DNA from 4 places in the Enterobacter sp. fkY84-1 genome. Region 4 is predicted to be linked to each of the others. Evidence: predicted binding sites of a transcription regulator. Region 4 holds the regulator's gene; each other region holds the start of a gene.
What was found. Region 4 encodes sigma-54, which starts transcription at its own class of promoters, with help from an activator protein. Its sites were predicted from a motif close to GTTGGCACANNTTTCGCTNT; they were not measured.
Positions count from the first base shown of each region.

Region 1: the regulator sigma-54 is predicted to act here: its motif matches at 1,955-1,974, upstream of norV (anaerobic nitric oxide reductase flavorubredoxin).
Region 2: the regulator sigma-54 is predicted to act here: its motif matches at 1,237-1,256, upstream of ACEPLT_RS14010 (branched-chain amino acid ABC transporter substrate-binding protein).
Region 3: the regulator sigma-54 is predicted to act here: its motif matches at 1,631-1,650, upstream of glnA (glutamate--ammonia ligase).

Region 1 is NZ_CP169393.1:3,709,195-3,712,404, forward strand. Features, by position in the region: gene gutQ (arabinose-5-phosphate isomerase GutQ) at 1-326, shown strand, start outside; gene norR (nitric oxide reductase transcriptional regulator NorR) at 323-1,834, opposite strand; gene norV (anaerobic nitric oxide reductase flavorubredoxin) at 2,022-3,210, shown strand, end outside.
Region 2 is NZ_CP169393.1:2,915,523-2,918,732, forward strand. Features, by position in the region: gene tyrP (tyrosine transporter TyrP) at 1-300, shown strand, start outside; gene ACEPLT_RS14005 (YecA/YgfB family protein) at 334-1,002, opposite strand; gene ACEPLT_RS14010 (branched-chain amino acid ABC transporter substrate-binding protein) at 1,427-2,548, shown strand; gene ACEPLT_RS14015 (ABC transporter permease subunit) at 2,648-3,210, shown strand, end outside.
Region 3 is NZ_CP169393.1:4,605,483-4,608,692, forward strand. Features, by position in the region: gene typA (ribosome-dependent GTPase TypA) at 1-1,360, opposite strand, end outside; gene glnA (glutamate--ammonia ligase) at 1,737-3,146, shown strand.
Region 4 is NZ_CP169393.1:4,174,561-4,177,770, reverse strand. Features, by position in the region: gene rapZ (RNase adapter RapZ) at 1-428, opposite strand, end outside; gene ptsN (PTS IIA-like nitrogen regulatory protein PtsN) at 474-965, opposite strand; gene hpf (ribosome hibernation promoting factor) at 1,048-1,335, opposite strand; gene rpoN (RNA polymerase factor sigma-54) at 1,358-2,791, opposite strand; gene lptB (LPS export ABC transporter ATP-binding protein) at 2,839-3,210, opposite strand, start outside.

The DNA.
Region 1 (3,210 bases), 470 kb from region 4:
TCAATACCAGCGTCATGGACGCGATGCTGGAGCTGAGCCGTACCGGTCTGGGGCTGGTGGCGGTGTGCGATGACGACGGATACGTCAAAGGCGTGTTCACCGACGGCGACCTGCGCCGCTGGCTGGTGGGCGGCGGTAAGCTGGAAACAGACGTGTCGGACGCCATGACCCAGGGCGGGCTGACGCTGAACGCCGAGAGCCGCGCCATTGAAGCCAAAGAGGTGCTGATGAAGCGCAAAATCACCGCCGCACCGGTGGTGGATGACGCCGGCAGGCTGTGCGGCGCCATCAACCTGCAGGATTTCTATCAGGCCGGGATTATCTAACCCTTCAGCCCGAGACGCTTCGCCAGCCGGTGCAGGTTGGCGACGTCCATCTCCAGCGCCCGGGCGCACGCCGCCCAGTTGCGGTTGTTCTGCTCCAGCGCGCGGGTAATCATCTGACGCTGAAACGCCTCTGTCGCGTCACGCAGATTTTCATTCGCTCTCTCTGGTACAGCCTGCGCAATAGACGCAATTTCATCATGCTGCGCAAAATGCCGGGCATGTATAACCACTTCATCACCCGAACGCGTCGCTCGCGCCAGCACCACCGCGCGGTGAATCGCGTGTTCCAGCTCGCGCACGTTGCCCGGCCAGCCGTAGCTCAGCAGATGCGATCTCGCCCCCGGGCTTAACACCACGCGGGAAAGCCCCATCCTGAGACGGCACTGCTCGCAGAAATAACCCGCCAGCAGCACCACGTCGTCCCCGCGCTCGCGCAGCGGCGGCACGGTAAGCGGAAACACGCTCAGGCGGTGGAACAGGTCGGCGCGGAACTGCCCGGCCAGCACCGCTTCACGCAGGTCGCGGTTCGTCGCCGCCAGCACGCGAACGTCCACTCTGTGACTGCGGTCATCCCCCACGCGCTGGATATCGCCGTACTGTAATACGCGCAGAAGTTTGGCCTGGAGCGACAGAGAGAGCTCACCTATTTCATCCAGAAACAGCGTGCCGTTATCGGCCATTTCGAACTTGCCGCTGCGGTTGCTGATGGCGCCGGTAAACGCCCCTTTGACGTGGCCAAACAATTCGCTTTCCGCCACGCTTTCCGGCAGCGCGGCGCAGTTGAGGTACACCAGCGGACTGACCGCGCGCGGCGACGCTTCGTGAATCGACTTCGCCACCAGCTCCTTGCCGGTGCCGGTCTCCCCGAAGATCAGCACGTTCAAATCGGACGCGGCAACAATCTCAATCTCTTTTTTGAGCTGCGCCATGCCCGGCGAGAGGCCAATCATCTCCGTGTGCGTCACCTGCTCAAACGCCGCCGGGCTGCCGGGAGAAATATTCTGACTCTCCAGCTGTTCAATCAGCAGCGCATTGTTCAGCGCCCCGGCGGCCAGGGCGGCAATCAGGCGAAGCTCCTCATCGCTGAAGGTATCGAACTGGTCCGGCGACAGGCCGTCGAGGGTCAGCGCCCCAATCAGATTCTGCCCTGCAAACAGCGGCAAGCCAATACAGGCGTGCACCTTCAGGCTCTCCTGGCCTGGAATCAGCCCGTCGTACGGGTCGGGCAGATCGCTGTCCGCCGGGAAACGCACCACGTCACCCGCGCGGGCGATAGTTTCCAGACGCGGATGGCCTTCAAGGGTAAAGCGCCGCCCGAGCACGTCCTTCGCCAGGCCGTCGATGGCCAGGGGAATAAACTGCCGCCCCTCGTAACGCAGCAGCGCCGAGGCGTCGCACGCCAGCACGTGGCGCAGCGTGGAGATCAGCCGCTGGAAGCGGTCCTGATGACCAATACCGGTTTGCAGTTCAATGGCGATTTTCGCCAGCACGTCTACGGAAAAGCTCATCTCTGCCTCGCTGTCATTTTGACAATGCATGTTGTCATAGTGACACTATTTTTAATAGTCATAATGACTACCCATTTCGGATCGTCAAAGCATTAACCTATAAAAATCAATAGATTAAAAGTTGGCACGCGGCTTGATATAAGCAAACCATCCTATTTGAAAACGCGATATTACGCTGAGGTTTGCTATGTCTATTCTGGTTAAAAATAACATTCATTGGGTTGGTCAACGTGACTGGGAAGTGCGCGATTTCCACGGGACGGAATATAAAACGCTGCGCGGCAGCAGCTACAACAGCTATCTCATTCGTGAAGGTAAAAATGTGCTGATCGATACCGTCGATCACAAGTTCAGCCGCGAGTTCGTGCAGAACCTGCGCAGCGAAATCGATCTGAACGCCATCGACTATATCATCATCAACCACGCGGAGGAGGATCACGCCGGGGCCCTGACCGAGCTGATGTCGTATATTCCGGACACTCCGATCTACTGCACCACCAACGCCATCGACTCGATCAACGGCCACCACCACCATCCGGAGTGGAACTTCCACACCGTGAAAACGGGCGACGCGCTGGATATCGGCAACGGCAAGCAGCTGATCTTCGTGGAAACGCCGATGCTGCACTGGCCGGACAGCATGATGACCTACATGACCGGCGACGCGGTGCTGTTCAGCAACGACGCCTTTGGCCAGCACTACTGCGATGAACGTCTGTTCAACGACGAGGTGGATCAGACCGAGCTGTTCGAACAGTGCCAGCGCTACTACGCCAACATCCTCACCCCGTTCAGCCGTCTGGTCACGCCTAAAATCACCGAGATCCTCGGCTTTAACCTGCCGGTGGAGATGATTGCCACCTCCCACGGCGTGGTGTGGCGTGAAAACCCCACCCAGATCGTGGAGCTGTACCTGAAGTGGGCGGCGGATTATCAGGAAGATCGCATCACGATCTTCTACGACACCATGTCCAACAACACCCGCATGATGGCGGACGCCATTGCCCAGGGCATCAACGAAGTGGATCCGAACGTGGCGGTGAAAATCTTCAACGTGGCGCGCAGCGATAAAAACGAGATCCTCACCAACGTCTTCCGCTCCAAGGGCGTGCTGGTAGGCACCTCCACCATGAACAACGTGATGATGCCGAAGATTGCCGGCCTGGTCGAAGAGATGACCGGCCTGCGTTTTCGCAACAAGCGCGCCAGCGCCTTTGGCTCCCACGGCTGGAGCGGCGGCGCGGTCGACCGCCTTTCCACCCGTTTACAGGATGCAGGGTTTGAGATGTCGATGAGCCTGAAGGCGAAATGGCGTCCTGATCTTGACGCGCTGGAAATCTGCCGCCAGCACGGTCGCGACATTGCCCGTCAGTGGG
Region 2 (3,210 bases), 1.3 Mb from region 4:
CGCAATACCGCCGCAGGACGATTACAGACCGGGGCCATCACCTTCCTGCCGCCGCTGGCCTTTGCGCTGTTTTATCCACGCGGGTTTGTAATGGCGCTGGGGTATGCGGGGGTGGCGCTCTCGGTCCTTGCCCTGCTCCTCCCTTCCCTGTTGGCGTGGAAGAGCCGCCAGCAGCATCCGCAGCAGGGTTACCGCGTGGCGGGAGGAAAACCGCTGCTGTGCATTGTGTTTGGCTGTGGGGTGGTGATTATTCTGGTGCAGGTACTGATTGCGGCGGGAATGCTGCCGGAAGTGGGTTAATGAAAAAAGGGGCTGTCATCAGCCCCTTTTTTATCAGTGCAAACAGCAGCTCTTGAACTTCTTCCCGCTGCCGCAAGGACACGGATCGTTACGCCCAACCTTCGTGCCGTTCACCATCGGCTTCTTCACCTCCGGCTGCTGCGGATTGTTCACCCAGTAGTTATACAAGCGCAGCGCCGCAGGCTGAATACGTTCAATGCTGGCGGTATATTCTTCTTCGGTCAATTCATCCAGCTGGTCGCCGATCTCTTCGCTACCGTGCAGCGCAATCACATCCAGATCGGCCTTCAGCTCGTCCGGCAAGGCTGACCAGTCCGTCAGCGCCACGCCGCGCATGTAGCCGTAGCACCACTCTTCCACTACGGTATAGCTCTCACCGTCAATGTCGTTATAGCCAAACATCGGTTCAAACTGGTCCGGATATTCGCTCAGGCGCTCGGCAATATCGTTCATATGCTTAAAGCAAAGATCGATAAAACGGTTCATCTCGCGATCGTTTTTCCAGCGCGGAATGTATTTCTCGCCACCCCACACCGCCACCAGCCAGGTATCTGGCTCAACGACAACAGGACCGGAAAGCACTGCGGTAAACATGCCGTCCAGTTCAGACACGTCAAGCACGGACGCATCGTCATGACCGTAAGACATTAACGTCTCTTCAAGCCACGCCATTTCGCTTTCATTTAATGGGCCTTCAGTCATCGCTGACACTCCTGATAAAAAGGAAACGATCCTAACACATATCTCACGCCTCTCCGGGCTGAAGTTTAGGTCTTTATTGCTGCAAAAACGTGCAAATCGTGACCTTTGCACAACTTATGGGCTTTATTGTTAACGATATGTGATCTCCGCTGTAATTTCTTCTCCTCCCGCAAGGCGGCATAACGCGGCGCTCTATACTCAAACATGTCACAGGCCCGTCAATGGGTTAACCATTCTGGCAACGTTTTTGCTTAATGTTCTTCGCGCGACGCTGCGCAGGGAAACCTCGCCGTATATGCAGGATGCCGTCTGTATCTTGTTCGTTTAGTGCATTTTGTTCTTGCTCGTGTTTCGGATTGGCTGCGCCGTCGGGCGTTCGGGTTTACGCCGTGGTGCAAAAACCTCTTTGCTAAGGAACATAATAATGTCGCTGAAATTTATCAGAACTCCGCTTTCTCTCGTGTTGGCCGGTTGCCTGGTGACGGCGTTTTCCGCCAGGGCAGATATCGTGATTGGCGTGGCCGGACCGTTCACGGGTCCTAATGCCACCTATGGCGATCAGTACTGGCACGGCGCAACGCAGGCCGCTGAAGACATTAACGCCGCCGGCGGCATTAACGGCGAGAAGATCAAACTGGTTCAGGGGGATGACGCCTGCGAGCCTAAGCAGGCGGTGGCGGTGGCCAACCGCTTAGTCGACCAGGATAAAGTCAACGCCGTGGTCGGTCATTTCTGCTCCTCTTCCACCATGCCCGCCTCCGAGGTTTACAGCGATGCGGGGATCATCGCTATTACCCCCGGTTCAACCAACCCGCTGATCACCGAACGCGGCATGAGCGACATGTTCCGCATGTGCGGCCGCGATGACCAGCAGGGCCAGGTGGCCAGCGACTTCATCATCGACAAGCTGAAAGCCAAACGGGTGGTGATTATTCACGATAAAGACACCTATGGTCAGGGCCTGGCTGACGCCACCAAAGCGGCGCTGGCGAAACGCGGGGTTCAGGATGTGATGTACGAGGGGTTATCCCGCGGTGAAAAAGACTTTAACGCGCTGGTCACTAAGATCGGCGCGCAAAAACCGGACGTCGTGTTCTTCGGGGGCTGTCATCCGGAAGCCGGCCCGCTGGTTCGCCAGATGCGTGAGCAGGGCGTGCAGGCGAAATTCTTCTCCGGGGACTGTATCGTCAACGAAGAGATGGTGACCGCGGCGGGCGGCCCGCAATATACCAATGGCATTTACATGACCTTCGGTAAAGATCCGCGCCTGATCCCGGACGGCAAAGCGGTAATCGAGAAATTCCGCGCCGGTAAATTCGAGCCGGAAGGTTACACCCTCTACTCCTACGCCTCGGTACAGGCGATTGCCGCGGCCTTCAAGGCCACCGGCGGCAAGGACTCTGCCAAAGCCAGCGAGTGGCTGAAGGCCAATTCCGTCGACACGGTGATGGGCAAAAAAGCCTGGGACAGCAAAGGCGATCTGAAAGTCTCTGACTACGTGGTTTACCAGTGGGACGACAAAGGAAAATATAAGGAAGTGGAGTAACGGGACGGAGTCACGCTCAACGTCGATGGGCTCGCCCGTCGGCGCGTAATAAACATCAGGCTGCGCGGCTCGCGCAGCCTATAAAACGAGCGCGCTAAAATGAGTACATTCTTCCTGCAACAGTTAATCAATGGCTTAACGCTGGGTTCCGTCTACGGCCTGATCGCCATCGGCTACACCATGGTGTACGGCATTATCGGCATGATTAATTTCGCCCACGGCGAAGTGTATATGATTTCCGCCTATCTCTGCGCCATTGGCCTGGCGCTGCTCTCGTTCTTCGGCCTGCAGTCCTTCCCGCTGCTGATCCTCGGCACGCTGGTGTTCACCATTGTGGTCACCGGGGTGTACGGCTGGACCATCGAGCGTATCGCCTATAAGCCGCTGCGCAACTCCACGCGCCTGGCACCGCTGATCTCCGCCATCGGGATATCGCTTATTCTGCAAAACTACGCGCAGCTGAGCCAGGGCCCGCGCCAGCAAGGGGTGCCAACCATGCTGGACGGCGTGATTCGCCTGCATCTGGGCGAAGGGTTCGTGCAGATAACCTACACCAAAGTGTTTATTCTGGTGGCCTCGTTTGCCGGCATGCTGGTGCTCACCTGGATAATCAACCGTACCCGGCTGGGGCGGATGTGCCGTGCGGTGCAGCAGGATCGCAA
Region 3 (3,210 bases), 430 kb from region 4:
CAGAACGGAAGCCGATCAGGCCACGGCTTGGGATCACGTAGTCGAGACGTACGCGGCCTTTGCCATCTGGATTCATGTTTTTCAGGTCGCCTTTACGCTCGCCCAGCGCCTGCATCACAGAACCCTGGTGCTGCTCTTCAACGTCCAGCGTCACGTTTTCGAACGGCTCTTGTTTACGGCCGTCGATTTCGCGGAAGATAACTTTCGGACGGGAAACCGCCATCTCGAAACCTTCACGACGCATGTTTTCGATCAGAACAGACAGGTGCAGTTCACCACGACCGGATACGCGGAAGGCATCAGCGTCTTCGGTTTCTTCAACGCGCAGCGCAACGTTGTGCACCAGCTCTTTGTTCAGGCGGTCAAGGATCTGACGAGAGGTAACGAACTTACCTTCTTTACCACAGAACGGAGAGGTGTTGACGTTGAAGAACATGGTAACGGTTGGTTCATCAACAGACAGGGCTGGCAGCGCTTCCACGTTCTGCGGGTCGCAGATGGTGTCAGAGATGTTCAGCTCGCCCAGACCGGTGATCGCGATGATATCGCCCGCTTCAGCCAGATCGCTGTCGATACGCTCCAGACCCAGGTGAGTCAGCACTTTGCCAACTTTACCGTTGCGGGTTTTGCCTTCGCTATCGATGATAGTAACCTGCTGGTTTGGCTTCACTTTACCGCGTTTGATACGACCGATACCGATGACGCCAACGTAGTTGTTGTAGTCCAGCTGGGAGATCTGCATCTGCAGTGGACCATCCAGATCAACATCCGGTGCCGGTACGTGATCGACAATCGCCTGATACAGCGGGGTCATGTCTTCCGCCATATCTTCGTGGTCCAGACCCGCGATACCATTCAGCGCCGAAGCGTAAATGATAGGGAAGTCCAGCTGTTCGTCGGTCGCGTCGAGGTTAACGAACAGGTCGAATACCTGATCAACAACCCAGTCAGGACGTGCGCCAGGACGGTCAACCTTGTTGATAACAACAATTGGTTTCAGGCCATGGGCAAATGCTTTTTTGGTCACGAAGCGCGTTTGCGGCATTGGGCCGTCAAATGCGTCAACCACCAGCAGCACGGAATCCACCATGGACATCACGCGCTCAACTTCACCACCGAAGTCGGCGTGCCCTGGGGTATCAACGATGTTGATACGGTAGTCATTCCATTTAATAGCGGTGTTTTTCGCGAGGATAGTAATCCCACGCTCTTTCTCCAAATCGTTGGAGTCCATCACACGCTCTTGAGTTTCGGCACGTGCATCAAACGTACCGGATTGCTGCAGCAGCTTATCAACCAGGGTAGTTTTACCATGGTCAACGTGCGCGATGATGGCGATGTTACGCAAATTTTCGATCACAACTTTGCCTCAGGCATTAGAAATAGCGCGTTATTGTACACGGATTAATCGCACTACAAAACAGGATCACAAACATCCTCCGCAAACAAGTATCGCAGAGATGCTTTGTGATCGCTTTCACGGAGCGAAAAAGGGCACTTTAACGAAAATTGCACCAATATGGTGCTCGGTGTTCAGACTGAAGCACTATACTGGTGCAACATTACCATTGTGGTGCAGCCCTTTTGCACTATGGTGCGCATGATAACGCCTTTTTGGGGTGTTTTAAAAGTTGGCACAGATTTCGCTTTATAAAAATTACATGGCAACAGCCAGTACAAACAGAAACTGAAGACCTCGTTACCACGACGACAATGACCAATCTGGAGAGTTAAGTATGTCCGCTGAACACGTTTTGACGATGCTGAACGAACATGAAGTGAAGTTTGTTGATCTCCGCTTCACCGACACCAAAGGTAAAGAACAGCACGTCACAATCCCTGCTCATCAGGTGAACGCCGAATTCTTTGAAGAAGGCAAAATGTTTGACGGCTCCTCCATTGGTGGCTGGAAAGGCATTAACGAATCCGACATGGTTCTGATGCCAGATGCAACCACTGCGGTCATTGATCCGTTCTTCGAAGAACCTACCCTGATCATCCGTTGCGACATCCTCGAGCCAGGCACGCTGCAGGGCTACGACCGCGACCCACGTTCTATCGCGAAACGCGCTGAAGAGTACCTGCGTTCTACCGGCATCGCGGACACCGTTCTGTTCGGGCCAGAGCCAGAGTTCTTCCTGTTCGATGACATCCGTTTTGGTGCCTCTATCTCTGGCTCCCACGTGGCTATCGACGACATCGAAGGCGCATGGAACTCCTCCACCAAATACGAAGGCGGTAACAAAGGTCACCGTCCAGGCGTGAAAGGCGGTTACTTCCCGGTTCCTCCGGTCGACTCTGCACAGGACATTCGTTCCACCATGTGTCTGGTGATGGAAGAGATGGGCCTGGTTGTTGAAGCTCACCACCACGAAGTGGCGACTGCGGGTCAGAACGAAGTGGCTACCCGCTTCAACACCATGACCAAAAAAGCGGACGAAATTCAGATCTACAAATACGTTGTGCACAACGTTGCGCACCGTTTCGGTAAAACCGCGACCTTCATGCCAAAACCAATGTTTGGCGACAACGGTTCCGGTATGCACTGCCACATGTCTCTGTCCAAGAACGGTACCAACCTGTTCTCTGGTGACAAATATGCCGGTCTGTCCGAGCAGGCGCTGTACTACATTGGCGGCGTAATCAAACACGCTAAAGCGATCAACGCCCTGGCGAACCCAACCACCAACTCCTACAAGCGTCTGGTCCCGGGCTACGAAGCGCCAGTGATGCTGGCCTACTCTGCGCGTAACCGTTCTGCTTCTATCCGTATCCCGGTGGTGGCGTCTCCTAAAGCGCGTCGTATCGAAGTTCGCTTCCCGGATCCAGCGGCTAACCCATACCTGTGCTTCGCAGCACTGCTGATGGCCGGTCTGGACGGTATCAAGAACAAGATCCACCCAGGCGAAGCGATGGACAAAAACCTGTACGACCTGCCGCCAGAAGAAGCGAAAGAGATCCCACAGGTTGCTGGCTCTCTGGAAGAAGCCCTGCAGGCGCTGGACGCAGACCGTGAGTTCCTGACCGCAGGTGGCGTATTCACTGACGACGCTATCGATGCCTACATCGCCCTGCGTACTGAAGAGAACGACCGCGTGCGCATGACTCCGCATCCGGTTGAGTTCGAACTGTACTACAGCGTTTAATTAAGTTGTTTTACCCGGCGTGACAAGCGCCGGGAGTAGTTGCCGTGGAAACTTTTAGCCCATC
Region 4 (3,210 bases):
TCGTGAACGGACATCTCAGAGGTGTCGACAATCAGGTCGGCGCGAGAACGCAGCGGCTCCAGCAGATCGCTCTCTTCATCGATTGCGCTCTCCAGGGAGAGGTTCTTACTGGAAAGCGGGTGCAAACGACGGGTGTCGCTGTAGCGGCGGATCAGGGTATTCCGGTCTGCATCGAGGAACAGCAGCTGAGGCGAGAACGTGTCAGGCAGGTTACTCATTGCCTGTTCGAAGATCTCTGGCGATTCCGGCATGTTACGAACGTCGATACTGACGGCGGCCGAGGTCTGTCTCTCCGCAAGCGTACGGGCCAGGTCGGGCAGCAACACGACCGGAAGGTTATCGACGCAGTAAAAACCCATGTCTTCCAGCGCGCGCAGAGCAACGGATTTCCCCGACCCTGAACGACCGCTGACAATCATCAGCACCATGTTCCGTTTCTCCTCAGGACAACAGATGTGAAGGCCATCTCCTGGTTATGCATCATCCTGATTGCCTTCTGCTTCGGTGATAATTTGATAAAGCTCTTCATCACTTTGAGCCGAGCGCAGTCGACGGCAAATGGTTTTATCAGCCAGACGTTTGGCGACCAGCGACAGCGTATGCAGATGGGTTTTCGTCTGGTCAGCAGGCACCAGCAGCGCGAAGAGGAGATCGACGGGCTGGTTATCAATGGCATCAAAGGCGATCGGTGTTTCAAGCTGCACAAACACACCGACGGCACGCAGGGTATCCTCTTCCAGCTTGCCGTGCGGGATTGCGATGCCGTTGCCGATACCGGTACTGCCCATCTTTTCGCGGGTCAGAATCGCTTCGAACACCACCTGCGGCGGCAGGCCCAGCTGTTTTGCGGCCAGTTCACTGATGATTTCCAGCGCACGTTTTTTGCTCTGGCAGTGAACCGCACTGCGGGTACATTCCTGGTTAAGGACATTGCTCAGTTGAAGAGCGGAATCGTTGTTCATCATAATTTCACCTAAGCGCTAACTGTACAAATGGCCTGTTGTGTTTCACAACAGGCCGTCCTGCACCCGTTAACTGCCCGGACAATTAGTGTTGTTTCAGTTTATCTTTATGTTTATTGAGCTGTCGCGCAAGCTTATCAATCAAGCCGTCGATAGCAGCGTACATGTCTTGCCCTTCCGCACTGGCATGCAGTTCCCCCCCGTTAACATGCAGGGTGGCATCCGAGATATGAGTCACTTTCTCCACTTTCAACACAATGTAGACCTGATTGATCCTTTCGAAATACTGCTCGAGTTTTGCAAACTTCGCGTTCACAAAGTCGCGTAAAGCCTCAGTAATTTCGACGTTTTGTCCAGTGATGTTGAGCTGCATAGTGTCTTCCTTATCGGTTGTGTCAGACCAGCTGTTTACGCTGGTTGGACGGCGGAATGGATAAAGACTCTCGATACTTCGCAACAGTACGACGTGCCACCATAATACCCTGATCGGACAGCATGGTGGTTAACTTACTGTCGCTTAGTGGCTTCGCGGGATTCTCCGCGGCGATCAACTTCTTCACCAGAGCACGAATGGCCGTTGACGACGCTTCGCCGCCGCCCTCGGTATTCACATGGCTGGAGAAGAAATACTTAAGCTCAAAAATACCGCGTGGACTGTGCAGATACTTCTGCGTGGTGACACGGGAAATGGTTGATTCATGCATCTCGACGGCCTGGGCGATATCCGCCAGCACCATCGGTTTCATATACTCTTCGCCCTGCTCAAAGAAAGCCTGCTGCTGTTCGACAATGCAGCGGCTGACGCGTAGCAGCGTATCATTTCGGCTCTCCAGACTTTTGATCAGCCATCGCGCTTCCTGCAAATTGCTACGAATATATTGGTTGTCGGCGTCGTTACGCACGCTGGTGCACATGGAGGCATACTGCTGGTTGATTTGCAGGCGAGGGATGCTGTCTGAATTCAGTTCAACGACCCAGCGGCCGTTGTGTTTTCTGACCAGCACGTCCGGGATCACGTACTCGGGCTCGCTGGTCTGGATCGACTGACCGGGGCGCGGATCGAGCGACTGGATCAGATTCACCGCTTCTTTCAGCACCTCTTCTTTCAGGCGCGTGACGCGCATCAGGGTGCGGAAATCGTGGTTCGCCAGCAGATCAAGATGATCGCTGATGATCACGCGCGCCTCGTCGAGCCATGGCGTCTCTTTGCTGAACTGAGAAAGCTGGATCAGCAGGCAGTCGCGCAGATCTTTTGCGGCTACGCCTACCGGATCGAAACGCTGGATGCGCTTCAGAACAGCTTCAACTTCCTCAAGCTCAATCTCGTCGTCGCCCATGCTTTCCAGAATATCGTCCAGCGTGACGGTCAAATAGCCAGTGTCGTCAACGGCATCGACAATTGACGTGGCAATCGCGCGGTCGGTATCGGAGAAGGGGGTGAGTTCCACCTGCCACATCAGGTAATCCTGCAGCGACTGGGTGGTTTCGCCCTGATAGACCGGTAGCTCATCGTCCTGGTAGTCTGCACGCGTACCGGAAGGGGTTCCGGCGGTGTAGATTTCATCCCAGCTGGCATCAAGCGGAAGCTCGTCGGGCATCTCTTTTTGTTCGAGTGCATCCGCGGTATCGAGCGCTTCAGTATCCTGCGATTGCTGGGTATCTACCTCGTCATGAAGATCGGTTTGTTCCAGCAGGGGGTTACTGTCCAGCGCCTGCTGGAGCTCCTGCTGAAGTTCTAACGTGGACAGTTGCAACAGGCGAATTGCCTGCTGTAGCTGCGGCGTCATCGCCAGTTGTTGGCTGAGCCTTAATTGCAAACCTTGCTTCATGTTCAGAGCATTTTTCTCCGGTTCGGCGTTACGTTACCTCTACCCTATCAGAGTCTGAAGTCTTCCCCAAGATAGACGCGCTTAACATGATCGTCTTCGAGGATCTGCTGCGGCGTACCGTGGGCGATCAGATTGCCCTGGCTGACAATATAGGCGCGTTCACACACGGCCAGCGTTTCACGCACGTTGTGGTCGGTAATCAGTACGCCAAGCCCGCTGTCGCGCAGGTGCTCAATGATACGTTTAATGTCGATAACGGAGATGGGGTCAACGCCCGCAAACGGTTCATCCAGAAGGATAAATTTCGGGTTTGCGGCCAGCGCACGCGCAATCTCAACGCGACGGCGTTCGCCCCCGGAGAGTGCCTGACCGAGGCTGTCGCGCAGATGCTCAATGTGGAACTCTTCCATCAGCTCGTT